2 regions of the Anoxybacillus ayderensis genome follow, and region 2 is predicted to be linked to the other one. Evidence: a T-box and tRNA genes for the amino acid it is inferred to sense, from the RefSeq annotation. Region 2 holds a T-box; the other holds one or more tRNA genes.
What was found. A T-box is a leader RNA that pairs with one kind of tRNA and senses whether it is charged. The one in region 2 lies ahead of trpS (tryptophan--tRNA ligase), so its partner is inferred to be a tRNA-Trp.

Region 1 (16,030 bases), 180 kb from region 2:
CGTTATCAGACGTTAAATTATCGCCATCGGAAAAATGGAACGGATAAATATTATATTTTGTCGGGGAGTATTTTGTTTCAATCACTTCTAGCGCTTTGCGATACGCTGATGAACAAATAGTTCCACCGCTTTCCCCTTTTGTGAAAAATTCTTCTTCTGTTACGATTTTTGCTTCGGTATGATGAGCGATAAAAACAATATCGACTGTTTCATATTTCGTGCGCAAAAATCGCGTCATCCAAAAGAAGAAACTTCTAGCCATATACTTTTCCCATACGCCCATCGATCCGCTCGTGTCCATCATCGCAATGACAACCGCCTTCGAATCTGGCTTGATGACTTCATTCCACGTTTTAAATTTTAAATCTTCTGGATAAATTGGATAAAAGCTTGGATTACCGCTTAATGCATTTCGTTTAAACGCAGCCATCATCGTTTTTTTCTTATCAATATTTCCCATTAATCCTGTTCGACGAATATCATTAAATTCGATATGTTGAACAACGTGATCTGCGTGTTGCTTTTTCTTTAAATCTGGAAGTTCCAATTGACTAAACAAAGCTTCTTCTAACTCCATTAAAGACACTTCTGCTTCATAATAGTCTTGCCCTGCTATATCACCTGCTCCTTGACCTTTTCCTGGTCCTTTTTGACCGTCGCCAGAACCGTCGCGCGCAATCACATCGCCAACTTGACTGTCCCCATCGCCTTGGCCGACATGTTTATTTTTGTCATAGTTATAACGAATTTTATATTCATCTAACGAACGAATCGGTATTTTTATGACATCGCGACCATTTGACATAATAATGCTTTCTTCTGTAATTAAATCGCCAAGATTATTTTTAATCGCTTCTTTTACCTTTTCTTCGTGCCGTTTTTGATCATCGTGGCCTTTTCGATGGAGGGACCAATCTTCTTTTGACACAACGAAGTTTCTACTCATTTTTTTCCCCCCTACATGTAAAATAATGATGCACACTTTCCCTTTTCCTCGCATACAATATGTTGGCTTTGAAAAATAATGAATGAATGGTTGGTTACTTTATCCTATGCAGCGAACGAAAAAAATTGACAAATGATTTCGAAAATTACCCGAATCCCTTTCTTTTAGACAAGCCTGTTTTCTAAAATGATAAAACAAAGCATGCCAAGTGCGGCATGCTTATCTGTTTAATAAACTTCCAACATAACGAAGCAATTCATTTGCCGAAGTGGAATTGTAACCGTACTCATCGATCAAACGGGCGACAACTTCATTAATTTTCTTTAGTTGTTGTTCATCCGGCGTTTTTGTTGATGTCGTAATTTTGACGATGTCTTTTAAATCGGCAAATAGCTTTTTCTGAATCGCTTCGCGTAACCGTTCATGTGAATTATAATCAAAACGCTGACCTTTGCGCGCATATGCCGAAATACGAATTAAAATTTCTTCACGGAACGCTTTTTTCGCATTTTCCGAAATGCCAATTTGCTCTTCAATCGATCGCATTAACTTTTCATCTGGATTCATTTCTTCTCCCGTTAACGGATCGCGAATTTTCGCTTTGTTGCAGTATGCTTCTACATTATCTAAATAATTGTCCATCAACGTTTTTGCCGATTCTTCATACGAATAAACAAACGCTTTTTGCACTTCACGCTTTGCAATTTCGTCGTATTCTTTTCGCGCAATCGAAATGAAGTTTAAATAACGTTCCCGATCTTCTTTTGAAATAGACGGGTGATGCTCTAATCCTTCCTTCAATGCTCGTAATACATCTAGCGCATTAATGGACGGCACTTCTTTCCGAATAATACAAGACGAAATGCGATTAATGACATAGCGTGGATCAATGCCGCTCATTCCTTCATCCGGATATTCTTTTTTCAATTCCTCTACATCGACTTCATTAAATCCTTCGACAAGCTCACCGTCATACAAGCGCATTTTTTTTACAAGGTCAATATCGCCACGTTTCGGCTCTTTCAAACGCGTTAAAATCGTAAACATCGCGGCTACCCGTAACGTATGCGGTGCAATATGCACGTCCGCCACATCACTTTCACGAATCATTTTTTCATAAATGCGTTCTTCTTCTGACACTTTTAAGTTATATGGAATTGGCATAACGATAATGCGCGAATGAAGCGCCTCGTTCTTTTTATTCGCAATAAATGAACGATACTCTGTTTCGTTCGTGTGAGCAACAATCAATTCATCGGCACTAATAAGCGCAAAACGTCCTGCTTTAAAGTTTCCTTCTTGCGTTAAAGAAAGCAAATGCCATAAAAACTTTTCATCGCACTTTAACATTTCTTGAAATTCCATAATGCCGCGATTTGCTTTGTTTAACTCCCCATCAAAGCGATATGCGCGCGGATCCGATTCTGACCCATATTGAGCAATCGTAGAAAAATCAATGCTTCCGGTTAAATCAGCAATGTCTTGCGACTTCGGATCGGATGGGCTAAACGTCCCAATTCCAACGCGCTTATCTTCTGAGAAAAAGATGCGTTCGACCATCACATCTTCAATGCGCCCACCATATTCTTTTTCAAGCCGCATCATATTTAATGGCGACAAATTTCCTTCGATACGAATGCCATACTCTTTATAAAACTCATCGCGCAAGTTGTGCGGAATTAAATGAAGCGGATCTTCATGCATCGGACATCCTTTAATGGCATATACGGCGCCACGATCCGTATATGAATACGCCTCAAGCCCTCGCTTTAACATCGTCACAAGCGTTGATTTTCCACCGCTTACCGGTCCCATTAACAACAAAATGCGCTTTCGAACATCTAAACGTTTAGCAGCTGGATGAAAATATTCTTCCACAAGCCGCTCTAACGCTTCCTCAAGTCCAAACAATTGCCCGCTAAAAAAGTTGTATTTTTTCTTTCCGTCTATTTCTTCTACCCCGGCATCTTTAATCATATTGTAAACGCGAGAATGAGCAGACTGAGCTACCCACGGCTTTTCTTTTACGATTTCCAAGTACTCCGCAAATGTCCCTTCCCACTTTAATTTTTGTTCTTCTTCTCTATATTTTTGTATTTTTTTTAAAATGTCCATACACGGACCTCCTCCACCTTTGATGTCTAGCGTCATGATTAATACCATATGTATGCGAGGATGTCCGTAATCATTCGCGAAAGTATGACTTTCATCCCTCTATACAATTAAGCTATAATGAAAGCGTGGACATTTTATTGTCACTTCATAAGGGAGGAGATTTCATATGAAAACACTTCTTGTTCTTGGCGTCATTTTCGCCTTCTTGGCTGCGATCTTCACAGCAGGATATAACGATAAGCCGGAAGTAAAAAATTAAGCGACTTTCATTCGAAAGTCGCTTAAAATACATTTGGAAAGTTTTGTTGTCTTAACGCCTCATATACAAGAATGGCTGCTGTGTTCGATAAATTGAGTGAGCGAACGTATTCGTTCATCGGAATGCGTAAACAACGTTCCATATTGTTTTCGATTAAGTCTTTTGGCAAACCGCTCGTCTCGCGACCGAAAACGAAAAAGTAATCTTTCGTTTGATCACTATAGTCAAACGATGTGTAATATGTTTGACCAAACTTTGTAATAAAGAAAAATTCACCTTCTTTATATTTATCAAAAAGCTCTTGTAATGAATCGTAATAGTGAATATTTACATATTCCCAATAATCTAATCCGGCACGCTTCAACATTTTGTCATCCGTTGAAAATCCGAGTGGACGAATTAAATGTAAAGACGTTCCTGTTGCTGCACATGTACGTGCAATATTGCCCGTATTCGCTGGAATTTCTGGTTGATATAAAACGACATGTAAAGCCACATTCTTCACTCCTATATATGATCAATAATATGAAAAAACTTATATTGAATATTTGGCGTATAAGCTGTGGAATCTTCATACGACCAATAACGCATGCGACTATTGGACGTATGGGCATTCACAAGCGGCATCCCTTGTTTATCTTTGGCAACGACGATCGTCGTATGATCAAATCGCCCGTCCCCTTGAAAATCATAACAAATGACATCACCGAGAGACAACTGTTCTGGTGATTTTTTTTCAATAGCTTGAATGCCCGTTTTCGATCCGCTTAAATACCAACGAAACGCATGTGCGACCGTCCACGTATAGCTCCAATCGTTTTTGCGCATCCACCATCCTTTTGTTTTATTTGGATAGCCCATCATCGGAATGCCGCCTGCATGCAAACATTGTGAAACAAAATTTGTACAATCCACGGGAAATGTATGAAACGCGGGGTTATGATCGTTCCACCATATTTCAGCATACCGAACGGCTGCTAGTCGATCATAAGTATAACGGATGCGTTCATCATCATCACGTTCTTCTTTCTTTTCGATTTGTTCTGTTTCAATCGTTGGTAAAACAAGGCGATGGCTAACAAGTTCCCGCCCCTCGAATACAGCTTCGCGTACCTCTTGTTGTTCTTCAACATACATCCATCCGCTTTGCCAAATGAAAAAACGAAAATGAATAACATAGCGAACAAACGTATATGGAGCAATGTACTTTTTTTCGATAATTGTACCTTTTCCTTCACATTTCACAAGCTTTGCATTGCGCTTAGCGAACAGCTTTCTTTTTCGTTCCATTTCTTCATCTGCCACGTCGCTGACAAAAAAATGACGGACGCGTTCATGAAGAAGATCGTGCAGTTGTTTTCTCATTCCGTTCCCCACTTTTTCGTTTTTTTATTACGTTATGTCATAGATGAACGAAAAACAACTACACGTTTTCAAACATCGCTAATGCTTTTTCGATTTCACGAATGACGTCTTCATCTTGTTCCCTTTGTTTCGCTTGTTGTAGCATCGGTACAACTTTGCGATTTCCGATTTTCCCAAGCGCCCACGCGGCCGTTCCGCGAATGACTGGGCGTGAATCTTCTTGAAGCAACGTGAATAAATCATCAATTGCACTTTCATCTTTATAGTGGGCTAATGCAATGATCGCATTTCGTTGAATCGGTTTTTTCCCGCGCCATGCGCCAGATATATGTCCAAATGTTTCTTTAAACTGACGATTTGTCATACGAAGAAGCGGTTTTAATAAAGGCTTCACAATCTCTGGATCTGGCTCCATCTCTGGATGGAAGTGAAAGTCTTTTCCCTTATTTTTCGGACAAACGAGTTGACACGTATCACACCCATACAATCGGTTTCCGATTTTATCGCGAAATTCATCAGGGACAAACGTTTTCGTTTGCGTTAAAAAGGCAATGCACCGCTGTGCATTCAACTGTCCGCCTTGTACAAGCGCTCCTGTCGGACAAGCATCAATGCAGCGCGTGCACGTCCCACATTCGTCTTCAATTGGCGTATCTGGAGGAAATGGGATATTCGTAATCATTTCACCTAAATAAACGTATGAACCAAATTCATGTGTAATAATCGAGCAATTTTTTCCACTCCATCCGATCCCTGCCCGTTCCGCGACCGCACGATCTGCCAATTCTCCTGTATCAACCATTGATTTCACTTTTGCATCTGGCACGCGTTCTAAAATAAATTGTTCTAATTTTTGCAGCCGCTCGCGCAAAATGACGTGGTAATCTCGCCCCCAAGATGCTCGACAAAAAATTCCGCGACGCTCTTTTTTTGTACTTCGTGGAGCATTTTTTAATTTCGACGGATATGCAAGGGCGATAGCGATAATAGAACGTGCTTCTGGAAGCAATAAAGATGGGGTTGTCCGCTTTTCAATGTCAGGCTCTTCAAATCCTGATTGATAGCCAAGTTGTTGCTGCTGACGTAACCTTTCTTTTAACTCAAAAAACGGATCAGCACTTGCAAAACCGATTTTATCAATGCCGATCGTTCGGCTATATTGAATGATTTCTTCCTTTAGCGCTTCAACGTCCATCTCCCATCCCTCCTTCCCACTTTGTTTATGTTACAATGTAAAGAAAAAGGAGTGAACGATATGTTAACCATTTGCGACAGCATTAAACAACATATTTCCGATTTTAAAATCGGAGTGCTTACATATGAACACATCGTCGTCGGGCCATCTCCTAGCATGTTAAAGGGGAAACTTCGTCAATTTCAAGAGCTGTTATATTTTGATATGGAACAAACTCCGTTAGCTGAATGGCCAGAAGTGAAAGAATGGCGGTCTGTATTTAAACAAATTGGCACAGATGCAAGCCGATACCGTCCGTCATCGGAAAGTTTGCTTCGGCGCGTACAAAAGCAAACTTTTATTCCATCCATTCATTCAGCTGCTGATGTCAATAACTTTTTTTCCTTATATTATAAACTACCGATCGGCATTTATGACCGAGATCATCTTATAGGAGATATCGTTGTCACGATCGGTACACAAGCAGATGAATATATCGGCATCAATGATCGCACGACAAATTTTGAACGAAAACTTGTCTCAAAAGACGCTAAAGGGGCATTCGGCAGTCCAGTCGTCGACTCAAAGCGAACGATGGTTACGGAACAAACAACACATGCGATTCAAATCGTATACTTTCCCCCATCATTCACAGAAACACAATGCGAACAAATGCTACAAGCGATGAAAGAGATGTTTATCCAAATTCACGGCGGTACAGCACATACACAACTCGTTAAATAATGCATGCGGGGCAAGCGAAATAAAAAAACGCAATGCCCCGTTCATCTTCGAAACGAAACACTGCGTTGTCCCCGTATGTATGGAGCGGGTGATGGGAATCGAACCCACGACATCAGCTTGGAAGGCTGAGGTTTTACCACTAAACTACACCCGCACATGCAGAAAAAGTAGAAATTTGTCGAATAAGATGCAAAAATAAAAAACAGGAATCCCTGTTTTTTAATTACGCTTTATATTATATCGACTTCCGTAGGACAAGTCAATACTCTTTTTACAATTATAAATCTGAATCGTATAGATTCAGGATGAAGGATCAGAAGCATGGTGGTATTCCGCTTTTTCGTAAACCTTTACATACTCCACTTCCATTCTTGCAGGAAAAATATTGTTCTTATCTGGCTCCCCATCATACCACCCACCGACAGCTAAATTCAATATGGGATAAAAAGGTTGATCGAACGGGGCTGGATAAGTAAATTTTTCACCATTCATACTATTTATGCTATACCAATTATTTAATTTTTGGAACAATTACCCATTTACATACCAACGAATTTCACCTGGCTCCCATTCAACGGTATAAGTATTAAATTCAGTTATACTTTGTCCATCTGGAAAATGATAATCTTTCGCGGTATACGTATTATTCGGCCACTGACTTCCGTAGTGAATCGCCCCTCCAATTTTCGTTGGATTAGAGCCACCAGCTTCCATAATATCGATTTCACCTGAAGCTGCCCAGCCACCATATACATCTTTTTCTGGCATCATCCAAAATGCTGGCCAATATCCTTTTCCTTCCGGCAACTTTATTTTCGCTTCGAATTTTCCGTATTTCTGAGAAAACTTTCCTTTTGTATGAATTTTTCCAGATGTGTAATTATATACTCCATGATCATCAGAAACAGTTTCTTTTCGAGCCTCAATGATTAACTTTCCGTCTTTGACACTTACATTTTCTTTCTGATAGTATTGTAACTCTTGATTCCCCCAACCGGATACGTATGTTCCATCATCAGTAGTGAACCCGTTTCCGATATCATAGTTCCATTTTGACGTGTCTAATTGATCACCATCAAACTCATCCTCCCAAACTAAATTCCATTCTGAATCAGTTTGAGACTCGATCATATTTTTTTCTTCGATGTCAATGAGAAATATGATTCCCGCTACAGTCAAAAATAACACAACCCCGTACAATACTCCCTTCATCAAATGCCTATCCTCCCCATACAAGAAGATAAAAAACTAGCTTGTCATCCTTTCAAAAACGAAACGATTTAAAAGTTTGAAAGGAAAGACAAGCTTCAAATTGCTTACTACACATCTTCTGATAACCGTTTCTCATGTCATCCCGTACAATCGATTGCTCCCACAAGATTCACGAATAATTAATTCCGGTTCAACCATAACCGCTTTCGGCTGAAATTGGCGGTGTATAATATCCCTTAACATATATGCAGCAAGCCGTCCGATTTTCTCTTTATCTTGACGAACGGAAGTTAAAGGGGGATCGGTATAATTGCATGCATCAATATCATCGCACCCAACGATCGCAATATCTTCAGGTATTTTTAACCCGTGTTCCTTCACCGCTTTCATTGCACCAAATGCCATTAAATCCGATGCTGCAAATACCGCTTCAGGATGATGTGACGAGCGCAATATTTTTTTCATCGCCTCATAACCACTTTCCATAAAGAAATCCCCTTCGGCAAACCACTCTTCATGAATCGTTAACCCAAATTCCTTCATTGTATTACGAAATCCTTGTTCGCGAATTTTTGTCACTTGCGCGCCCGGCAAACCACCAATGTAGCCGATATTCCGATAGCCACATAAGTAAAAATGCTCTACTACTTTCGCAGAAATTTTATAGTTATCTGTCATAATGTACGCAGAACGATTCCCTTCAAGCGGAATATCTATCCCGATACATGGGATGTCGCTCATGTCTAAACGATAAATAGATGGCTGCACTTTTTCACCACTAATAATGATTACTCCATCTACTTTATAGCGCATCGAACGCTCATAATAATCTTCCTCCCCTTCTTCAAATTGTTCGTTTGAAAAGAAGAGGAGGTCATAGCCGAACATTCCCATTGTTTTCTTGAAAGAGTTCATCACTTCAATAAAGAATGGATGGTTAAAATCCGCATTGATCTCCCCGGCGTAAATAACACCAACTACTCTCGACTTATGAGCGGTATCTTTTTGAATGCGAGCAGCCACATACCCGGTCTGCTCCATAATTTCCAACACTCTTTTTTTTGTTTCTTCACCGACATCATGATAGTTATTTAATACTTTTGATACCGTACCTGGTGACACACCCGCTAATTTTGCAATTTCTTTAATGGTAATTTTCATACGATCCCTTCTTACCTTCATCAATCTTGCCCTTATTATAACATAAATTTTCTGTTAAAAATGAATGCGCTTTAGTTAGCGGCTATGTCACTATTGTTTGACCGATCCTTGCGTCAAGCTTGAAATGAACAACTTATTAAACATTAAAAATACGACGACTAAAGGCAATGTTGCCCAAAATGTTCCCGATAAAATCATGCCATAGTCTTTCACGTATGCGTCTTGAAGAGCACGAATAGCAATTTGAATCGTGTAGCTTGACTCGTCTCTTAACACAGTTAACGGCCATAAGAAATCGTTCCATACGAACATAAATGTTAAAATACCAAGCGTCGCAAAAGCTGGTAAAATCGAAGGAACAACGATATTCCAATATACACGGAATATACTGCATCCATCAATTTTTGCTGCTTCAATTAGTTCATCAGGAATCGCATCTTTAATATATTGACGCATCCAGAAAATACCGAACGCATTCACTAAACCTGGAATGATAATTGCTTTTAAATCGTTTAACCAACCTAACTTTGTAATAATGAAATATTGCGGGATTAATCCTAATTGTGGCGGAATCATCATCGTAATTAAAATGACAGCAAACAGCTTTTCTCGCCCTTTAAACTGCAACTTAGCAAATGCAAAGCCTGCTAAAGAACTAAAGAATAACACCCCCAGCGTCGTTAAGCTAGCAACAACAAAGGAGTTCCACATCGCCCCGAAAAAGTCGACGTTTTCTAATACGTTTCGAAAGTTTTCTACTAGCTTATCTCCCGGTACAACAGCTGGTGGTAATTTGTTAATGACATGGTTCGGCTGCGTTGCCATGACAAACATCCAGTACAACGGAAAAACAGATAGTAACGCACCGATAATTAACAACACATGGATTGTTACTTTATTCACAAATCCTTTTTTACGTAACATCTTTATTCACCTCCATGTTTTTACTTGCCCGATTTATCTAAACGATTGGACGCGAAAAAGTTAATTGTCGTAAATACAATGATGAGTAAAAATAGCGAGACGGCTGTCGCAGATGCTGTTCCGAACGCGTTATTCGAGAACGCTTCTCTCCATAAGTACAACACGATCGTCATGCTTTCTTCTCTAAATCCACTGCCGAAAATAAGCGGTTCCGCAAAAATTTGTAGCGACCCGATCGTTGCTGTAAATACGACGAATACGATAATCGGCTTTAACATCGGCACAGTAATGAAAAGAAACTGCTGCCATTTTTTCGCTCCATCAATTTCGGCTGCTTCATAAAGATCTTTCGGAATACTTTGCAATCCTGCTAAGAAAATAATCGAGTTATATCCAACCCATCTCCAAAAAATCATCGTCGCAATCGCAATTTTCGCTCCCCATTCAGACGTTTGCCAGCTTACTGGCGAAATTCCAAACAAGCTAAGTGTGGCGTTTACTAACCCTGCTTCTTGTTCGCTAAATAAAACGGTAAAAACAATCGCAACCGCAACAATCGACGTTACGTTTGGTACAAAATAAGCGACACGAAATACACTTTTAAACTTGACCATCGCTGAATTTAAAGCAACGGCTAAAATTAAAGCGGCGATTAACTGTGGACCTGTTCCTAATAAACCGATTACAATCGTGTTATAAATCGATTTCCAAAATAGTGGATCAGTAAAAATGAGCGAAAAGTTTTTCACTCCGACAAATGTCATTTCACCGAACCCATTCCATTTTTGAAACGCTAAATAAAAGCTAAACAGCATTGGAAAAGCGCCGAAGATCGCAAATAAAAGAAAGAAAGGAGAAATAAATAAGTAGCCAGCTAATGCTGTTTTTTTCTTATCACTCAATCCTTTTGGACGGACAGTTGCGTTTGTATGATTATGGGATACCATTTATATTTCCCTCCAAAAATCATAGTAGGGGGAAGGGAATAAATCCCTCCCTCACGTGTTTTATTGACGTTCAAGTTGACGTTTAATACGTTTAATTGCTTCTTCCCATTCTTTTTCTGGGTCAGCTTTTTTCTTCTGTACGTTTGTCAACGCTTTGATGATTTCGCCTTGAACGAGTCCGTAGTTTTTACCCATATACACTGTTTTTACTTTTTGTGCTGCTTCTGCAAATACTTGAGCTGTATTTACTCCACCAAAGTACTCATCTTTGTAATCTTTAAACTCAGGTGCATCATATACAGAAGGAGTAGATGGGAATAAGCCCATATCTTTAAACGATTTCAATTGTTGTTCTGGCGCTACGAGCCATTGAATGAAGTCATATGCTTCTTGCGGATGCTTTGATTCTTTTGGAATCGTTAAATAAGAACCGCCCCAGTTTCCTGCCCCACCTGGCATGTTTGTAATGAGCCACTTGCCTGCTGAATTTGGTGCGTTTCCTTTCACAACTCCTTGCATCCATGCAGGTGCAAGCAACGTTGCATAGCTTCCTTTTTCCATCGCGTTACCCCATTCCGGAGTCCACAATCCGTTGCTGCCAAGGTAACCTTTTTGAATTAAGCTAACTGTATAGTCGTACGCTTGTTTAATGTACGGTTCTTTTTCTATAAGCAATTCTTCTTTTTCGTTAAAATATTGCACAGGAGCTTGGTCACGTAATGCGTTGTACACAAGTTCAACGTTGTCTGCAATTGGTTTTCCTGTTTTTTCTTTAATTGTTGCAGCTACTTCTGCATATGCATTCCAGTCTGGAATTAACTTTGCAACTTCAGCTGGATCTGTTGGAAGTCCTGCTGCTTCAAACACGTCAGCACGATAAAACATAGCTGTTGGCCCAATATCTGTCGGAAGACCAAATAAGAAGCTTCCATCTGCGCTTTCACCGATGCGCCATTTCCAATCTAAATACTTATCCTTAATGTCTTTTGCACCAAAATCGTATAAGTTATAAAAACGATCTTGTGCCTCACGATAACGTTCAATATTGTTTACTTCAATCATCGCGATGTCCGGTGCGCCACTTCCTGCTGATAACGCTGTAAATAATGCGTTATGATGATCGTCAAACTGCGTGGATTGAATTTTAATTTCAACATTTGGATGATCTTTCATATATTCTTCAGCTAGTTTTTCATAACCAGTGCTTCCGAATACCCACATGTTCAACTTGACTTTTTCACTTGAACCTTTATCTTTTGATTCGTTCTCACTTTGAGATTGATTGCTGCACGCTGTCGCGAACATAAAGACAACTGCTAACAACAACATGAGAGCTCGTTTCTTCATCATTCTTTCCCCCTCGCTTTTTCACAATATGTGTTCATACCGTTTACACCTTTCATTTGCCCATTTGCTTGTTTCACGTTATAATTCCTTTAGTTTTCTTCGTAGTAGCGGCCAATCCCCGACACTTCCCGCTATGACGAAGAAAACTTCTTCCCTTCCCCCATCACCTCCTTTATTTATCTTTTTCTGCTTTCAATCCGTTGTTCATGATCGTTTCCTTGTACCATAATGCACTCTTTTTCGGAATGCGCTCTAGCGTTTCATAATCCACGTATACAATCCCAAAGCGCTTATCATATCCAAATGCCCACTCAAAATTATCGAACAGCGACCATACATAATATCCTTTTAAATTGACGCCTTGTTCAATCGCGCGGTGGCAAGCGATTAAATGCTCTCGTATATAAGCAACTCGCTCATCATCTTCTACTTCACCTTGTTCGTTGACGCGATCTTTGTATGCAGCACCGTTTTCGGTAATGTATAATGGAATATCGCCATAATCTTTTTTCAATCGCACCATTAAATCAAATAAACCGTTTGGATTCACTTCCCAATTCATATCCGTCACAGGTCTTCCTGTGCTCACATGTTCAAATACGATCGGTTCACGGTCACCTTTTTTCCAATCTTTTAATGTTGCTGTTGAATAATAGTTAAATCCGAAAAAGTCGATCGGTTGCTGAATCGTTTGTAAATCTCCCTCTTTGTAAACGTCTGGTAAATAATCTTTATACACTTCTAACATATCTGCTGGATATTGTCCCTTAAATACAGGATCTAAAAACCAACGATTCATAAAGCCGTCCCATTTTCGAGCGGCATCAACTGCTTTTTCATCTTTCGGATCGACCGCATATCCAGGTGTCAAATTCAACGTAATACCAATTTCCCCATCTTTCGGACCGATTGCTCGAAACGCTTTTACCGCTTCCCCGTGTGAGAGAAGAACATGATGTGCTGCTTTTAAAAATGATGTAAAGTTTTGAATCCCTGGGGCATGTTCGCCATTCCCATATCCTAAATAGGTGACAACCCACGGCTCATTATGCGTAATCCATTTTTTCACGACATCCCCAAGATTCTCGTAAAGGAAAGCAGCGTATTCTTGGAAGTAGTGAACGATATCACGATTTTCCCAGCCACCTTTCTCTTGAAGAGCTTGTGGCATATCCCAATGATAAATGGTCAACATTGGCTCGATACCGTTCTCTAGCAGCTCATTTACAAGACGCTTATAAAAATCTAAACCTTTTTCGTTAAACTTCCCTGGCGTTTCACAATAAAGTCTCGCCCAACTAGTCGAAAATCGATACGCTTTCAAATGAAGCGCTTTCATTAATGCGATGTCTTCAACATAACGATTGTAATGATCAATTGCAATATCGCCATTATCCCCATTCGCTATTTTGCCAGGAATGCGGGAAAAGTGATCCCAGATCGAGTAAATTTTATCTTCTCCAGTCGCTGTTCCTTCAATTTGATACGATGAAGTTGCAGCTCCCCAAATAAAATCTTTCGGAAACTGAAGCATAATTTCGAACCTCCTGCGAAATTTTTCGTAAAACAACAAATCAAAAAAGCGCTTTCTTTCATTTGTTTCGTAACTTAATCATAATAACAATTGACGTATAAGTCAATAAAATCTTTTCCCCCTAAACGAAAAATTATAATAAAACATGAAATAAATATATTTCTTCTACGAAAATTTTCGTAAAATATAAAAGCTAAAAGGATGAAAAAGCAAAGCTGGAGCGTCCTGGAGAAAAGGAAAAGTATAAGAGGAAATAAAAAAAGGATCCCTGTGTGCAACAGGAATCCTCAAATATTCAGTGCCGATGGTGGGAGTCGAACCCACACGGGGGGCTACCCCACACGATTTTGAGTCGTGCGCGTCTGCCAGTTCCGCCACATCGGCATGAGACAATTAAATTGTATCATGCAAGCTTGCTTTGTCAAGACTTTTCAGTGCCGAGGGCCGGACTCGAACCGGCACGGTAGTCACCTACCGCAGGATTTTAAGTCCTGTGCGTCTGCCAATTCCGCCACCCCGGCGCATAAAAAAATGGAGGCGGCAACCGGATTCGAACCGGTGGTAAAGGTTTTGCAGACCTCTGCCTTACCACTTGGCTATGCCGCCATAAAACGAAGAGCGGAAGACGGGACTCGAACCCGCGACCCCCACCTTGGCAAGGTGGTGTTCTACCACTGAACTACTTCCGCATATATGGCTGGGGTAGCTGGATTCGAACCAACGCATCACGGAGTCAAAGTCCGTTGCCTTACCGCTTGGCTATACCCCAACGTTTTAAAATGTATATGGGGCGACTAGTGGGAATCGAACCCACGAATGCCAGAGCCACAATCTGGTGCGTTAACCACTTCGCCATAGCCGCCATGTTTTTTTGGCAGGGGCAGTAGGAATCGAACCCACACCGGAGGTTTTGGAGACCTCTGTTCTACCATTAAACTATGCCCCTAAAATGGTGGAGGGGGACGGATTCGAACCGCCGAACCCAAAGGGAGCGGATTTACAGTCCGCCGCGTTTAGCCACTTCGCTACCCCTCCGCGGATGGTGCCGGCTGCAGGACTTGAACCCGCAACCTACTGATTACAAGTCAGTTGCTCTACCAATTGAGCTAAGCCGGCATAATATGAAGTGCATCAAACTTTTAGATGAAACAAACTAAGCCGACATCATTCAAAATGGTGGCTCGGGACGGAATCGAACCGCCGACACAAGGATTTTCAGTCCTTTGCTCTACCGACTGAGCTACCGAGCCATACATGGCGGTCCCGACGGGACTCGAACCCGCGATCTCCTGCGTGACAGGCAGGCATGTTAACCACTACACTACGGGACCAATATTGGTTGCGGGGGCAGGATTTGAACCTGCGACCTTCGGGTTATGAGCCCGACGAGCTACCTGGCTGCTCCACCCCGCGACGATGAAATAAAAAACTATTCAATGGAGAAAAATGCATCAATACACTTTATAACATATGGTGGAGGATGACGGGATCGAACCGCCGACCCCTTGCTTGTAAGGCAAGTGCTCTCCCAGCTGAGCTAATCCTCCAAAAGATGACCCGTACGGGATTCGAACCCGTGTTACCGCCGTGAAAGGGCGGTGTCTTAACCACTTGACCAACGGGCCATATACCATTTCCTAAGTGGCTGGCGGAGAGCAAGGGATTCGAACCCTTGAGACGCTCATCACGTCTACACGATTTCCAATCGTGCTCCTTCGACCACTCGGACAGCTCTCCGTAAATGGCTCCGCAGGTAGGATTCGAACCTACGACCGCTCGGTTAACAGCCGAGTGCTCTACCACTGAGCTACTGCGGAATAATATATCATCTTGCCCGGCAACGTCCTACTCTCGCAGGCGGTGTCCCGCCAACTACCATCGGCGCTGGAGAGCTTAACTTCCGTGTTCGGGATGGGAACGGGTGTGACCTCTCCGCCATCGTCACCGAGCAATAATGCTTTAGACAAATGTTATTATAACGGAATATTTTTTGTTGTCAAGCTTTTTTTATTCCTTCAAAACTAGATAACAGGGGGTGCGTAGTCGCCTACGCTTTTCTTGTGTGTTTAGTTAAGTCCTCGATCGATTAGTATCCGTCAGCTGCACGTGTCGCCACGCTTCCACCTCGGACCTATCTACCTTGTCATCTTCAAGGGATCTTACTCGCTTGACGCGATGGGAAATCTCATCTTGAGGGGGGCTTCACGCTTAGATGCTTTCAGCGCTTATCCCTTCCGCACATAGCTACCCAGCTGTGCCCCTGGCGGGACAACTGGTACACCAGCGGTGCGTCCATCCCGGT
Region 2 (16,030 bases):
TCCAGAATTATTAGAGGCAGGAGCGACCATTTACGAATACGAAAAAGGGTTTATGCATAGCAAAATTATCGTCGTAGACGGGGAACTTGCTTCGATCGGCACAGCGAATATGGATATGCGCAGCTTTCATTTAAACTTTGAAGTGAACGCGTTTTTATATCAAACACCAAGCGTACAAAAGCTAGTCGATGACTTTATCGATGACTTCCATCACTCAACCAAAATAAATATGAAACAATTTCAGCAGCGCCCGCTTTGGATGCGCATTGCGGAGTCAACTGCCCGTCTTCTTTCTCCATTACTATAAAAGGCTTAGCGTGTATGTTACGCTAAGCCTTTGCTGTTGACGAGCTGTTGTGCTTGACGCAATTGATACGTCCGCACTTTTCTCGGTAAAAAGCGGCGAATTTCATCTTCGTTGTAGCCAACTTGCAGACGCTTTTCGTCCATAATAATCGGACGACGCAACAATCCTGGATGTTGGCGAATAATTTCATACAAATCTTGTAACGGCAACGAGTCGACTTGAATGTTTAGCTTTTGAAAAATTTTTGATCTTGTTGAAATAATTTCGTCCGTCCCGTTTTCTGTCATGCGCAAAATGCCTTTAATTTCTTCAATCGTTAACGGCTCCGCGAAAATGTTGCGCTCTTTATACGGAATGTGATGCTCTTCTAACCATGCTTTCGCTTTTCGGCAAGACGTACAACTTGGCGATGAATACACGATAACCATATATATCACTCCCTTAAAAATGGGTTGCTGGAATACATTTCTGTATTAAAACACATCTTATTTTAAAATGACTTTAAAAAACTCTACAACGTACATTATACAACAAAAAAGTTTAGAAAGATACACCTTTTTTAACTTCTGCACATATTTATACGGTTGTCCAATACGAACGGTTTCATTTTTCGTTGCTTTCATTTGAAATTTTCTCTACAATAAAAATAGACATGGCAAACAAAGGGGGAAATGACATGGCGCAATTTTTTATCGACTTTACGATTGTTGCCATTTTAGTCATCGGTATCACCGCGCTTATGGGCGTCATTTTAAACGGAATCGGTGAAAACATATTTGGCCGACAAAAAAAGCGGCTACATACAGCGATGAGCGAACATATTCAAACCGGCTGGAAAACAGTTGGCGGAAAAAAAGCTTCGAGATAATCTCGGAGCTTTTTTTAAAAACAAAATAGTCAAACGAATCAAAATATTGTATAATACTTTAGTACAGCAAACGAAAAAAGCTAATCTCTCGAACGAGAGATTAGCTGTACATCGCTTTATATTTTTCATACTCTGCTTCTGAGCAGTAGACGAAATGACCTGGCGTAATTTCGCGCATGCGCACGTCTTCGCCTTCTTTATAGTTATGTTGCGACGGATCGTAAATAATACGTTTACGCGTCCGCTCTGTTTCTGGATCTGGATGCGGGATCGCAGATAAAAGCGACTTCGTATACGGATGAATCGGGTTGCGATACAGTTCTTCCGCATCGGCAAGCTCAACCATTTTCCCGAAATACATGACGCCAATTCGGTCGCTAATGTATTTTACCATCGACAAGTCGTGGGCGATAAATAAATACGTCAATCCTTTTTCGCGTTGCAACTTTTTCATTAAGTTGACAACTTGCGCTTGAATCGATACGTCTAACGCCGAAATAGGCTCATCGGCAATAATAAACTCTGGTTCAACCGCAAGCGCGCGCGCAATGCCGATCCGCTGACGCTGACCGCCTGAAAACTCATGCGGATAACGGTTCGCATGTTCACGGTTTAATCCGACCGTCTCAAGCAGTTCATATACGCGGTTCATGCGCTCTTCTTTCGATGACGCTAAGCCGTGAATATCGATTCCTTCCGCAATAATATCCGCAACGGTCATCCGCGGGTTTAATGACGCATACGGGTCTTGGAAAATCATTTGCATTTTCCGTTTTAATTCTTTCGCTTCTTTCGCTGATTTTTTCCGATGTACGCTTAACCCGTTAAACAACACTTCGCCATCTGTTGCCTCATATAATCCAATAATCGTGCGTCCTGTCGTTGACTTTCCGCAACCCGACTCACCGACGAGACCGAGCGTTTCTCCTTTATAAATATCGAACGTGACATCGTCAACAGCTTTAACGACTTGACCTTTCCCGACTTTAAAATATTGTTTTAAGTTTTTCACTTCAACGAGTTTTTGTTTTTGTTGTGCCATTTTTTACTCACTCTCCTTTACAATAATCGGTTTATCGTAGTTTGAGGAGAGTTTACGCAACCGTTTTTTTACTGCTTCAGGCGGCTCCACTTTCGGTGCATCCGGATGTAGCAACCATGTTGCCGCATAGTGTGTATCAGAAATTTTAAACAACGGTGGCTCTTGTTCAAAATCGATGCGCATTGCATACGGATTGCGTGGCGCAAAAGCGTCCCCTTTCGGTGGATTTGTTAAATCCGGTGGCGAACCTGGAATGGCAGCTAACTCCTTTTTATCATCGCTATCTAAGCTTGGCATCGATGCAAGTAGACCCCATGTGTACGGATGGCGTGGGTCATAGAAAATTTCATCGACTGTTCCCATTTCGACAATTTTTCCTGCATACATAACAGCGACGCGATCTGCCATATTTGCAACAACGCCTAAGTCATGTGTAATAAAAATAATGGACGTACCCATCTTCTTTTGCAAGTCTTTCATTAACTCTAAAATTTGCGCTTGGATCGTCACGTCTAGCGCTGTCGTCGGCTCATCAGCAATGAGCAACTTCGGATTAGATGCCAGCGCTACGGCAATCATTGCACGTTGTCTCATTCCACCAGAAAACTCGTGTGGGTATTGGTTCACACGTTTTTCAGGCATCGGAATACCAACAAGTTTTAATAACTCAATCGCACGTTCTTTCGCTTGCGCTGGTGACATATTTTGGTGTTTGATGAGAACTTCCATAATTTGCTTACCGACTTTCATTGTCGGGTTTAATGATGTCATCGGATCTTGGAAAATCATCCCGATATCTTTTCCGCGGATTTGTTCCATTTCTTTATCGGTCTTTTTCACGAGGTCTTCCCCATTAAATAAAATTTGACCGTTTTTGATTTTTCCAGGTGGCATCGGAATGAGGCGCATAATCGTTTGCGATGTCACACTTTTTCCTGATCCCGATTCACCTACAATCGCAAGCGTTTCACCTTTATTAACGTGAAAGCTTACGCCGCGAACCGCTTGTACTTCTCCACCGTACGTTTGAAAGGATACTTCTAAGTTTTTTACTTCAAGCAATTTCTCCATGTCCTCACCCCTCTTTACTTACGCAATCTTGGATCTAATGCATCGCGCAATCCATCACCAACAACGTTAAACGCAAAAATCGTTAAGCAGATCATCGTTGCTGGGAAGAATAAGCGCCATGGATAATATTGTAACGCTGATACACCGTCAGAAGCCATCGTTCCCCAACTTGCAAGCGGCTGCGGAACACCAAGACCGAGATAGCTTAAAAAAGCCTCAGTAAAAATAGCGGAAGGAATCGTCAACGTCATCGTTACAAGAATTGGACCCATGGTATTTGGAATTAAATGTCTAAACATAATACGTGACGTGCTTGCTCCTAATGTTTGTGCTGCAAGAACGTATTCTTGATTTTTCAACTGAAGTACTTGTCCACGCACAATGCGCGCCATGTTAATCCAACCTGTAATCGTCATGGCCAAAATCATCGTTCCTAATCCTTGCTCCAATACAACCATTAACAAAATAACTAAAAGCAAGTACGGAACACCCCATAAAATATCGGCAATACGCATCATAATTTCGTCTGTACGTCCACCACGAAAGCCAGCAATTCCCCCCCATAACACACCGATAAACAAATCAATAAGCGCTGCAGCAACACCGATAAACAGTGAAATGCGTGCACCGTACCATGTGCGTGCAAAAATATCGCGTCCAAGCTCATCTGTACCAAACCAATGTTCAGCAGATGGAGGCTGATTTGTATTCATTAAATCGTTTGTTCGATAGTCATGCGGTGTCATCATCGGTCCAAAAATCGCCATAAATATAAGGAGAAAAAGCAAAACAAGACCGAACATCGCTAATTTATTTTTACGGAAACGGATCGATACGTCTTTCCAAAACGAAAGGCTTGGCTTCGAAATTTTTTCCGCTTCACTTAAATCAACCGATGCAGGCTGAAACATTTCTTTTGGAATTTGCTGCATAGTTACTCTCCTTTCTTCCCACCGGCTAATTTAATGCGAGGATCAATTAATCCATAAGCAATATCTACAAGTAAAATCGCTGCTAATAAAATGATGCTGTAAAACACAGTTACACCCATAATGACCGTATAGTCGCGGTTAGAAATGCTTAATACGAAGTGACTTCCTAACCCTGGGATACCGAAAATTTTCTCAATGACGAAACTACCTGTAATAACTCCAGCAGATAATGGACCGAGATATGAAACAACAGGCAATAACGCATTTCGAATCGCATGACGCACTGTAATTTGCGTGCGAGACAATCCTTTTGCTTTCGCTGTTCGAATATAGTCGTTGCTCAACACTTCAAGCATGCTTGAGCGAGTTAAACGTGCGATAAACGCTGTCGGTCCTGTAGCTAAAGCAACCGCTGGCAAAATCGTGTGCATAAACGACTCCCAACGAGCAACAGGGAAAACACCAAGTTTAATCGCTAACACATATTGGAGTAACGAAGCCATAATAAAGCTCGGTACAGAAATTCCCATTACAGCAAAAATCATTGCTGCATAATCTTGCCATTTATTATGATTCAATGCAGCAATAATTCCGAGCAATACGCCCATACCAACCGCAATAAATAATGCTTCCATTCCTAAAAAGAAAGACACAGGGAAACCGCTATTAATTAAATCGTTAACTGTTTGCCCTTTATACTTAAAGGAAGGCCCGAAATCCCATTGAGCAATTGATGTTAAATAATCAATATATTGCTCATACCATGGTCGATCTAATCCATAAAACTCATTTAAATTCTTTTCAATTTCTGGCGGAAGCTTTTTCTCACCTGAAAATGGTCCGCCCGGTGCGGCTCTCATTAAGAAAAATGTAGCTGTAATAATTAAAAATAGGGATAGCAACATATAAAGCAAACGTCTGCCTATATACCGCAACATATTGAAACACCTCCATTTTTTACAAATGTTCTATATCGTGAAATGAAGGTATATGGGACACCCCATATACCTTCATCATTCACCTTTTTATTCAAAGTATGCCCATTTGAATTGGACTTCTCCAAGACCTGATAATTGAACGCCTTTTAAGTTTTCTTTTTGCACCCAAGTATTCGTATAGAAGTAAATTGGTGCAATTGGAAGCTCATCCATTAAGATCGCTTCTGCTTCTTTTAACATTTGAAGACGTTTTTCAGCATCTTTTTCTTTTTGAGAATCAATTAACAACTGCTTATACTTTGGATTTTCCCAGTTTGTATCGTTGTTTCCACCTTTTTTGTCACGATACAACTCTAGGAAGTTGATCGGATCGTTAAAGTCGCCTAACCACCCCATGCGACCGATTTGATAGTCTCCAGAATGTAACTTGTCAATGTAAACGTTCCATTCTGCGTTTTCAAGTTTGACTTCAATACCTAAATTTTTCTTCCACATATCTTGAATCGCTTGAGCGATTTTCGCATGCGCTTCAGATGTATTGAATGACAATGTGATTGGTGGTAATTGCTTCACATCTTTCAAGCCAAGCTCTTGAAGACCTTTTTGTAAATGCTCTTTTGCTTTTTCAACATCGTTATCTTTGAAGTACCCTTTTGTGTTCTCAGGGAACATCGTTGGTGGTACGGCTGCCATTGCTGGCACTTGCTCACCTTTTGTAATGTTTTCAACGATTGCTTTACGGTCAATCGCATATGTGAGCGCCTTACGAATGTTGACGTTGTTTAACGGTGGTTTTTCTGTGTTAAATTTGTACCAATACGTACCCGCAATCGGTTGCACCTTTAGCTTTCCTTCTTGTTTTAATTGAGGAAGCGCATCAGTTGGTAAGCTACCAGTTGGCGAACCAGCCCAATCCAACTCACCGTTATTGAACATCGAAAGTTCTGTGTTCGGATCGTTAACCATAACCATTTCAATTTTTGTTAATTTTACATTATCTGCATCCCAGTAGTTTTCGTTCTTTTCAAGAACGATTTTGCTGTTATGCTCCCATGATACCATTTTGAATGGACCATTGGAAGTGTATTGGTCACCGGCATTTTTATACCAGTCTGGATTTTGTTTTGCAATTTTGCTGTTTACTGGATAATACGTATAGAACGCTGTTAATTCTAAGAAATAAGGTGTTGGGTTTTCAAGTGTCACTTGTAATGTTTTGTCGTCAAGTGCTTTGACGCCAACATCTTCAGCTTTCGCTTTTCTTTCGTTAAACGCTTGACCGTTTTTAATGTAGTAAAGTTGGTAAGCGTATTGGGATTGATTTTGCGGATCAAGTGCCCATTTCCACGCATATTCAAAGTCATGCGCTGTCACAGGATCACCGTTTGTCCATTTTGCATCGCGTAATTTGAATGTGTATGTTGTTAAATCATCAGAAACTTCATATTTCTCTGCAGCTGCCAATTCTGGTTTACCGTCTTTAATGACTGTTAAACCTTCGAATGTTTGGCGCAATACTGTACCAGACGTAGAGTCATTCGCTAAACCTGGATGCAAAGAGAATGGCTCTGTATTAATGTTGATGCGTAGTTCTTGCGGAACTTCCGCTTTTTTGTCTCCTCCTTCTTTCGTGTCGGTAGATTCCTTTTTATCAAATCCACCACACGCTGCAAGGAAAAGACTCAACACTAACATGAGGCTAAATAAAAGTGAAAGTCTTTTCTTCAATGGATTTCCCCCCTAAATATATTTTTTCCCAAGCTCCATTTTAACAAACTTGCACATTTACTCGTCAATGCTCCAATTTGTAGAAAAGAATATTTTTACTAAATAGTCTGACTTTTTATGTTGTACATCATGTGAATTTTTCCAAAAAAATTCATACAAAAAACCCGCCCTTATGTAATGAGCGTTGCCCTCTCTCGTACAAATTAGGAGCAATTGTTAAGTAAATGTTACAAATTTGTTAAACGCTTTGCTTGTTAAGCCTATTATAAATAGTTTAAAAATTTATTGCAAGAAAACTTTGATGATTATTTTTAAAAATAGTTTCCTGTTTCTTTTTTATATTAATAAATTAAAGCGTTCACGTTTGAAAATTTTATTTCATTTTTTCTAAACATGCAATAAAAATTTAATAAAAATTGCACGTTTATTTTATAAAAACGGTTTCAATTTGTAAAGACTTTGTCACAAATGCCGCTCCCTTGCCAAGCAAACGATAAATATTGTAAGATAAAAGAAAACCGATGCGATGACAAAGAATAGTACATATAACGAGGCGTTCAGAGAGCTTGTGGACGGTGCGAACAAGCCGCTAGTTGTATGGAATGGGCTTTCGAGCATTCAAGTTGAAAAAAAGTAGGCTTGAACGTTTGCCTTACGTTACAAAGGCGCCATGCATACCGCATGGGCAAAGTGATTGTCGCAATGACAATAACTAGGGTGGCACCACGGTTCTATCGTCCCTAAAGATGATAGGACTTTTTTTATTGTTAAAAAATGAAAAGGAGTGATTCGATGAAGACAATTTTTTCAGGTATTCAACCAAGCGGCGTCATTACGCTCGGCAACTATATTGGAGCGATGAAACAGTTTGTTGAACTACAAGACGATTACAACTGCTATTTTTGTATCGTCGATCAACATGCGATTACCGTCCCGCAAGATCGGCTAGCGCTCCGGAAAAACATTCGCAGCTTAGCTGCCTTTTATTTAGCGGTCGGCATTGATCCGAACAAATCGACGTTATTTATTCAGTCCGAAGTGCCTGCGCATGCGCAAGCGGGCTGGATTTTACAATGCATCGCCTACATTGGCGAATTAGAGCGCATGACGCAATTTAAAGATAAATCGGCTGGAAAAGAAGCGGTAAGCGCTGGATTATTAACGTATCCGCCGCTTATGGCAGCCGACATTTTGCTTTACTCGACAGACATCGTTCCTGTCGGTGAAGATCAAAAACAACATATTGAGCTGACGCGCGATTTAGCGGAGCGATTTAATAAACGATACGGGGACATTTTCACGATCCCAGAAGCGCGCATTCCGAAAATCGGCGCCCGCATTATGTCGCTTACTGATCCGACGAAAAAAATGAGCAAATCCGATCCGAACCAAAAATCGTACATTACGTTGCTTGATGATGCGAAAACGATCGAGAAAAAAGTAAAAAGCGCCGTCACAGACTCAGAAGGCATCATTCGCTATGATAAAGAAAATAAACCGGGCGTATCGAACTTATTAACGATTTACTCCATTTTAGCGAACGAGCCGATCGAGCAATTAGAAGAGCGATATGCTGGAAAAGGGTACGGGGAGTTTAAAGCCGATGTCGCTCAAGTCATTATTGACGCATTAACGCCAATTCAAGAAAAATATTACGAGCTCATGGAAAGCTCGAAACTAGACGACATTTTAGACGAAGGAGCGGAAAAAGCAAACCGTGTCGCAAGTAAAATGTTAAAGAAAATGGAAAACGCCATTGGTCTAGGAAGAAAAAGACGATAAAAAACTCAGCTCCACGCGGGCTGAGTTTTTTAATTCACTTTCGGTTCTTGTTCCATTTCCCATAGTTTTTCAAAAAACGGTTGTCCTTTGACGAGCCGTTCGCATAAATGAGCGTGCCGCTCTGACCATCCGTATTTCGCTTCTTCGTACAAGCCGTTCCACGCTTCTTCAAACGACATTTGTTGAATGTATGCATACTTTTCTGGCGCCCATTCCGTGTACCAATAGCGCACTTCTGCGACATTTTTCGTTCCGTATAGTTGGTCAAGCGCCATAAATAATAGTTGTTTCAATTGCCGCTCTTTGCGCGTCAATCCGCTCATCAGCGCAGGATGCGGCGATAAAATATGGTATTCTTTTTCGCTTTGTTGAAATGGATACGTGCGCACATCTTGTTCTTTAACCATCTCATAAACGAGCTGTTCTTGGCGTGGAATGAGCCGGCTTTTTCGAATCGGAATATGATAGCCAATCGTATCAATTGCGACAATGCCACAACCATCTGTCGCGATAAAACAATAATCAAGCTGGATGCGCTCATGATTTTTGCGCACGTACGCTTTTTGATATACATCTTCAAGCAGCGGCTTCGGAATTTCCGACAAACTATTTTCTAAGTAATAAAACAGTTGTGGGCTCACTTTTAAGACTGGCACTTGATCTAACAGCTCAATCGCATCATCTTTTCTCCACTCGTAAAAGTGGCAAACGTTATACCCGTTTTCTTCTCCTTCAAACCAATTCACCCAAACATCGTGAAGATATAACATGCATAACCCCTCACTTCGAACGATTTGTTCACAGTATGGTCAGAGGCTGTTCATTTTATTCCATTTCAACCTAAATTTAACCATCATCATGGGACGGAAAAAAAATGCTTAACCACGTCATAAACAAACCGATCGGCAAGAAGTAGCATTCCACTTTTGTGCTAATAAACAACAAATATTCTTTCCAATCTGAACGTGATGCCATAATGTTTAAATACGCAATCATCGTCGTCCCACCAATGACCGACATCCCAAACCCAAGCAAATAAAAAAAGAAACGCATTCGTCAGTCCCCCTTGTCCACTACTATATGTATGAACAAGCATGCAAACGATGCGTTACGTAAAAAAAATTTCTTCAGCTTTCATCGAAAGTAGCTCTATCATCGTCTTTTTTTCTAGCGCCTGCTTCACAACCGCATATCCGACCGCATAGCCGAGCATGCGCGGATAAAAGGCAGAACCGTACAAAAGCGAACGATAACGAGCATCGTCTGGCCGAGTAGAGAGGTTTGGGATTATCCATTTTTTCATCCATTGCTTTAGTTGTTCTTCTGTATAATATGTCGTCCATGTTGCGACATATTCACTTCCGAGCCGCTCGTACACCGCATGTTCTGCTAATCCTTCCATCACGATGCGATCAAGAAGCGTATAGTCGCGCTCATCTTTCGGATCAGCATGCAAACGACAAACGTGGTTATATTCGTGAATGAGGAGGGCATAAATATGTTCGTTCGATACGTGAGGAAGCAAAAATAAAAATAGTTGATCGCGAAAAGCGACGCCTGATTTTCCACCAAATTCACGTTGCAGCGAACGGTTTGTAGCATCAGCAGGGAAAATAAATATAGGCACATCTGGGCCATCCCACTCTTTTTGGAGTTCTGTAAACTTTTTTGCGACAAACGCCCATACGTTTTTTTCTGCGAGCTGTTTCATCGTATCATGTTGGTTGCGCCGCGCCATGCCGTGCGCAAATAAATGACGTTGCACATCTTCTTTTATTTTTTTTCGCCATCGATCATCTATGAACCAATCTTTCGTATTTATTACTCCCATGACATTCCCTCCTTTCGTTATCGCATTGTACGATAAACGAAAGGAAAATGTGAAAAAGGATGAGGCGAACCTCATCCTTCATATTTTTTGAAAATAATCGTTGCATTATGTCCACCGAAGCCGAGCGAGTTGCTTAATACCGCACGCACATTTTGTTTCCGTGCCACATTCGGCACGTAATCTAAGTCGCATTCTGGGTCTGGTGTTTCGTAATTAATCGTTGGCGGAATGACGCCATCGTGAATCGATAAAACGGAGAAAATGGCTTCGATTGCCCCCGCTGCGCCAAGCAAATGTCCCGTCATCGATTTCGTCGAGCTGACAGCTAATTTATATGCGTGCTCACCAAATACTTCTTTAATCGCCATCGTTTCATATTTATCGTTATACTCTGTGCTCGTGCCGTGCGCGTTAATGTAGTCGATTTCCTCAGGCTGCATATTTGCATCATGGAGCGCTTGACGCATCGCACGCACGCCGCCTTCCCCACCCGGCGCTGGAGCGGTAATATGATACGCATCGCCTGTCGCACCGTAGCCAACGATTTCCGCATAAATGCGCGCACCGCGTTTTAACGCATGTTCTAGTTCTTCTAAAATAATAATGCCAGCTCCTTCGCCCATAATAAATCCGTCGCGATGTTGATCAAATGGACGGCACGCTGCTTTTGGGTCTGGGTTAAACGAGAGCGCTTTCGCTGCGCTAAATCCCGCAAACGCCATATGTGTAATTGGCGCTTCTGTTCCACCTGTAATCATCACATCGGCATCGCCACGTTCAATGACTTTAAACGCATCGCCAATCGAGTTCGTTCCTGTCGCACAAGCGGTAACCGTACATGAGTTGATTCCTTTTGCTCCAAGCATAATCGACACTTGCCCTGCCGCCATATCTGGAATCATCATCGGAACGAAAAACGGGCTGACGCGACGATATCCTTTTTCTAAAAACGTCTTCAGCTGTTCTTCGTACGTTTCCATCCCGCCGATGCCTGAACCGATCCAGACGCCAATGCGTGGCGCGTTTTCCTCTGTAATTTGTAAATTCGCATCTTTGACTGCCATCATGGAAGCGGCGACCGCATATTGGGTAAATCGGTCCATTTTGCGCGCTTCTTTTTTATCGATAAATTGTTCCACTTGAAAATCTTTCACTTCCGCTGCTACTTTCGCAGGAAAATCGTCCGCATTTAACCGTGTGAGCGGACCGATGCCGGATTGTCCAGCAACGATGTTTTTCCATGTCGTTTCAACATCATTTCCTACCGGTGTGACAGCCCCTAATCCCGTGACGACGACTCGTCTTTTGTTCACCACTCATCACTCCTTTGTTTCATCATACCATCGTTATTTGCCCCAGCGCAATGCAATAGCGCCCCACGTTAATCCACCGCCAAAGCCAACCATAATAATAAGATCATCATCTTGAATGCGCCCGGCTTCCACTTCTTCTACAAGTGAAATCGGAATGGATGCAGCGGATGTATTTCCGTATTTATTTACTGTAATCGACATGCGCTCAACAGGCAGTTCGAGCCGTTCGCGCGCCGCCTCCATAATGCGAATGTTGGCTTGATGCGGAATTAAAAAGTCGACGTCCGCTTTCGTCAATCCTGCTTTTTCTAATACGCGAATGCATGACTCGCCCATTTGGCGCACCGCAAACTTAAACACTTCCCGTCCGTTCATGACAATATGGTCGTCTTGATATAAATATTTTCCCCCCGTACCGTCTGCCCCAAGTTCAAACGATACGATGCCGCGCCCTTCTGCAACTTTCCCCATGACAACCGCTCCTGCGCCGTCTCCAAACAACACCGCTGTATTTCGATCGCTCCAATCGACGATTTTTGATAACTTTTCTACACCAACGACAAGCACGTATTTGTACGTATTCGTTTCAATAAATTGTTTCGCGGTTACCATCGCATACATAAATCCTGCACATGCCGCGCTTACGTCAAGTGCCGCTGCATGCACCGCCCCGAGCTTTTCTTGCAACATACATGCGACGGACGGAAAAGGGCGATCAGGCGTCACCGTCGCTACTAAAATGAGATCAATTTGTTCAGGAGAAATGCCCGCATTATCAAGGGCGCGCTTCGCTGCGATATAACCCATATCGGACGTATCTATATCGTCTGAAGCAATACGACGTTCTTCAATCCCTGTGCGCGTCCGAATCCATTCATCTGACGTATCCATTCGTTGTTCTAATTCTTTATTCGTCACAATACGTTCCGGCAAATATCGTCCAATTCCAATAATTCCTGCACTCACGGAAATATCGTCTCCTTTTATTATCAAACTTTATTACTTGGTACTAATTTTACTTTCTTTTTTCGTTTCATGCAATAAAAAAATGAGGCGCTTACTCGACACCTCATTTACTCATTCGGCAATTTTCCTGTTGCTTTATATCGTTCAATCGCTTTTGTTATTTTTTGTCGGAACGGTTTGTCGACAAGCGGGCTAAACGTGCCGAGTTCGACGACGCCGTCTTGAAAATCGACATATGTCGTTCCAGACGTTAATTCTCCATCGATGAACTTTTTCGCCACAAGTTCATATAGCGCATCGACATGTTGGACGGTGCTCGTTAGCACCGTTCGTTCTCCTAAATCTGCTTGATCCGTTACGTAACCAATCGCATAAAGACCGTGTTCTTTCATTTTTTCAATCACTGGTACGCTAAATTTATCGCCGGCTGGATATATGACATCCACCCCTTCAGCAATCATTCGTTCGGCAATGGCTATGGCTGTATCGACGTCGTCCCAATGTTGTACATATTCCACGTCGACATTCGCATTTTCGTTCTCATGTAAAGCCCCTTCAAAAAAACCGTCCACTTCCGGCTGCCATTCAAATGCGGCAATGACGCCAATTTTGTTCGTCTTCGTCATATGCCCCGCCACCATGCCGCCAAAAAAGCCCATCGCATGCCCTGCGAAATTAAAACTTGTCACATTTTTCTTTTTCGCTTCTCCGTTAAAAAATACAAAATGAATGTTCGGATATTGCTCTGCGATGTCATCAAAATACTCCCCATACTCACTTCCATGACCAAAAATTAAATGGACTCCTTTTTGGTGAAATTGTTTTATCGCTTGTGCCGTCGCTGCTTTTGAGTTTACCCCTTCGCGATAAAACACTTCCGCATCAAATTTCGCTTGAATGCGAAGCAATCCTTTATACCCTTTCGTTCCCCACACTTGATCATCAATTGTATCTGAAACGAGCAAACCAACTTTTTGTACATTTCCCGATGATAATTTTGCAGGAGCGCAAGAAGATAAAATAAAAAGTAGTGCAAAAATAAAATACGTATATCGCCTCATCAACATGCAACACTCCTTTTTCGGTCTCATTTTTTATTTTACTTGCTTCCTTTCCTATCGGTAAAGAAAAAATCCCCATGGGTATGGGGACTATACATCGCTATATTGTTCATAAAACGCATGAATGGCTTGCGCAAACGTATATGTTTTTTCAGGCAAATGATATGAAACAGGCACGCCAAACGCTTGCGCATACGCTCTTGCATGAATCGTTGGAGGATATGGATTCACTCCTGACACTTGCCAAATTTTCATTGGTACAGTCGGAGCATAAAGCGGAGGGAGATCCAATTCCTCTTCCGTTGTTCCGTACGCTTGCTTTAATTGACGTAACATCCGCTTATAAAAAAATTTATGCTCTTTTTCATGTTGGAGTTGCGCCTGTAAATGCAAACAAGGATTTAATAGCGCAACCGCCCGTATTTGATCACGTAAATCGTTCATCAACTGCAAGGCGACAAGCGCCCCCATTCCTTCTGCGAATACGTAAATGCGCTCATTTAAAATTTCCGTTTTCAGCACATAATAAATGAGCTGTTTCGCTAGTTTGACCGCTTTTGGACTTCCCCAATTCGCCCCGTACAAATGCGAGTAGAAAATCGTATAGCCATGTTGTAACAAATCGTTTAACAGCTTGTTTTTCCCAACATGTTGCATCCATAAACTCGTTTTGTCATCGACGAAGTGAGAGACGTCTCCTAAAAGGAGTAAACCAAATCCGTTTGGCCGATCTGGAACATGAATCGCACACCATTGCTCGCTAAATTGGAAAAATCGTTGCTTCTCTGTCATCATCGTCCACCTTACGCACATCATTGTACAATATATCGTATGCGATTTTCTTTTGCGTGTACTAGGCGTTGCAATTTTTCATTTTCGTCTATTCACCATTTATGTTAAGATAAAAAAGAGTGTAAAGGAGGGAATGGCATGCGTATTTTTTGGACGTTTTTCTGGACGTTTTTATTAGTAAACATGGTGACATACGTCGTCAGCTCGATGATCGGCTCGGCGTACCATTTCGAAACAGGCACAACGTTGGCAGTCATTGCAACCGTTCTCATTTTATTGATTGCACAACTCATTCCGAACGACCCTGTGCATCATTAAAAAAGGATAAACGGCATACGTCCGTTTATCCTTTTTTTACGACGAATTCGTCGCCTTCGATATCAATCGTGACGGTGTCGTAGTCTCCAATACGTCCGGCAATAATTTCACGGGCAAGCTTCGTTTCAATATGTTTTTGAATAAACCGTTTGAGCGGACGAGCGCCGTACACATGGTCAAACCCATGTGTCGCAATGTACGTCTTCGCTTCTTCCGTTAACGTAATCGTCATATGGCGCTCTGCTAGTCGCTCCTCTAATTGTTTCATAAACTTATCCACAATGCTTTTCACTTCGCGGGCGGTTAACGGTTTAAATAGTACAATGTCGTCCACTCGGTTTAAAAACTCTGGTCTAAAATGCGCTCGCAATTGTTTCAACACTTGTTCACGTGCTTCTTCGTTTATGTCTCCGTGCGCATCGACCGCTTCTAACAACGTATGCGAGCCAATATTTGACGTCATAATGACGACCGTATTTTTAAAATCGACCGTTCTTCCTTGCGAATCCGTCATCCGACCGTCATCTAACATTTGTAGTAAAATGTTAAACACTTCCGGATGCGCTTTTTCGATTTCATCAAGCAAAATGACCGCATACGGCTTTCTGCGCACCGCTTCCGTCAGCTGCCCACCTTCTTCGTAGCCAACATATCCTGGAGGCGCCCCGATTAAACGAGAAACTGCGTGTTTCTCCATATATTCCGACATATCGATGCGAATGATCTGTTCTTCGCTATCGAAAAGCGCTTCCGCTAACGCCTTCGCCAATTCTGTTTTTCCGACACCTGTCGGACCGAGGAAAAGAAATGAACCGATCGGGCGATTCGGATCTTTCATGCCTGCGCGTGCGCGCAACACTGCATCGCTCACGAATTGTACCGCCTCGTCTTGCCCGATGACGCGCTCATGTAAAATGTCGGTTAACCGCAACAACTTTTCGCGTTCACCTTCAACAAGTTTTGTCACCGGAATGCCCGTCCATTTTGACACGATTGTCGCGATTTCTTCCTCCGTTACTTCCTCGCGCAACAACCGTCTCTCTTTTTCCGTTTCTTCTAGCTGTTTTAATTGTTTTTCGAG

Region 1: it has a tRNA-Trp gene. The T-box ahead of trpS (tryptophan--tRNA ligase) is inferred to sense a tRNA for this amino acid. The anticodon was not compared.

What each region holds. Positions count from the first base shown of each region.
Region 1 covers NZ_JACDUV010000002.1:62-16,091, reverse strand. Annotated here, with positions in the region: gene yhbH (sporulation protein YhbH) at 1-946, opposite strand, end outside; gene HNR63_RS02375 (PrkA family serine protein kinase) at 1,166-3,061, opposite strand; gene trmL (tRNA (uridine(34)/cytosine(34)/5-carboxymethylaminomethyluridine(34)-2'-O)-methyltransferase TrmL) at 3,343-3,816, opposite strand; gene HNR63_RS02365 (amidase domain-containing protein) at 3,828-4,685, opposite strand; gene queG (tRNA epoxyqueuosine(34) reductase QueG) at 4,744-5,880, opposite strand; gene HNR63_RS02355 (B3/B4 domain-containing protein) at 5,941-6,603, shown strand; tRNA gene HNR63_RS02350 (tRNA-Gly) at 6,684-6,757, opposite strand; gene HNR63_RS02345 (glycoside hydrolase family 16 protein) at 7,135-7,815, opposite strand; gene HNR63_RS02340 (LacI family DNA-binding transcriptional regulator) at 7,948-8,976, opposite strand; gene HNR63_RS02335 (carbohydrate ABC transporter permease) at 9,067-9,900, opposite strand; gene HNR63_RS02330 (carbohydrate ABC transporter permease) at 9,921-10,847, opposite strand; gene HNR63_RS02325 (ABC transporter substrate-binding protein) at 10,908-12,197, opposite strand; gene HNR63_RS02320 (GH1 family beta-glucosidase) at 12,367-13,728, opposite strand; tRNA gene HNR63_RS02315 (tRNA-Leu) at 14,028-14,112, opposite strand; tRNA gene HNR63_RS02310 (tRNA-Leu) at 14,164-14,249, opposite strand; tRNA gene HNR63_RS02305 (tRNA-Cys) at 14,261-14,334, opposite strand; tRNA gene HNR63_RS02300 (tRNA-Gly) at 14,346-14,417, opposite strand; tRNA gene HNR63_RS02295 (tRNA-Gln) at 14,423-14,497, opposite strand; tRNA gene HNR63_RS02290 (tRNA-His) at 14,515-14,590, opposite strand; tRNA gene HNR63_RS02285 (tRNA-Trp) at 14,601-14,674, opposite strand; tRNA gene HNR63_RS02280 (tRNA-Tyr) at 14,679-14,763, opposite strand; tRNA gene HNR63_RS02275 (tRNA-Thr) at 14,769-14,844, opposite strand; tRNA gene HNR63_RS02270 (tRNA-Phe) at 14,903-14,978, opposite strand; tRNA gene HNR63_RS02265 (tRNA-Asp) at 14,984-15,059, opposite strand; tRNA gene HNR63_RS02260 (tRNA-Met) at 15,065-15,141, opposite strand; tRNA gene HNR63_RS02255 (tRNA-Val) at 15,200-15,275, opposite strand; tRNA gene HNR63_RS02250 (tRNA-Glu) at 15,282-15,353, opposite strand; tRNA gene HNR63_RS02245 (tRNA-Ser) at 15,375-15,465, opposite strand; tRNA gene HNR63_RS02240 (tRNA-Asn) at 15,471-15,545, opposite strand; rRNA gene rrf (5S ribosomal RNA) at 15,561-15,677, opposite strand; partial or broken rRNA gene HNR63_RS02230 (23S ribosomal RNA) at 15,795-16,030, opposite strand, start outside.
Region 2 covers NZ_JACDUV010000002.1:176,234-192,263, reverse strand. Annotated here, with positions in the region: gene cls (cardiolipin synthase) at 1-307, shown strand, start outside; gene spxA (transcriptional regulator SpxA) at 325-735, opposite strand; gene HNR63_RS03260 (hypothetical protein) at 984-1,175, shown strand; gene HNR63_RS03255 (ABC transporter ATP-binding protein) at 1,276-2,217, opposite strand; gene HNR63_RS03250 (ABC transporter ATP-binding protein) at 2,221-3,288, opposite strand; gene HNR63_RS03245 (ABC transporter permease) at 3,303-4,220, opposite strand; gene HNR63_RS03240 (ABC transporter permease) at 4,223-5,158, opposite strand; gene HNR63_RS03235 (peptide ABC transporter substrate-binding protein) at 5,246-6,886, opposite strand; T-box leader at 7,404-7,631, shown strand; gene trpS (tryptophan--tRNA ligase) at 7,679-8,668, shown strand; gene HNR63_RS03225 (YjbA family protein) at 8,698-9,438, opposite strand; gene HNR63_RS03220 (YuzI family membrane protein) at 9,515-9,721, opposite strand; gene HNR63_RS03215 (DUF2268 domain-containing putative Zn-dependent protease) at 9,777-10,499, opposite strand; gene fabF (beta-ketoacyl-ACP synthase II) at 10,571-11,812, opposite strand; gene HNR63_RS03205 (beta-ketoacyl-ACP synthase III) at 11,846-12,778, opposite strand; gene HNR63_RS03200 (BMP family ABC transporter substrate-binding protein) at 12,886-13,845, opposite strand; gene HNR63_RS03195 (alpha/beta fold hydrolase) at 13,930-14,631, opposite strand; gene HNR63_RS03190 (YjzD family protein) at 14,770-14,949, shown strand; gene clpB (ATP-dependent chaperone ClpB) at 14,975-16,030, opposite strand, start outside.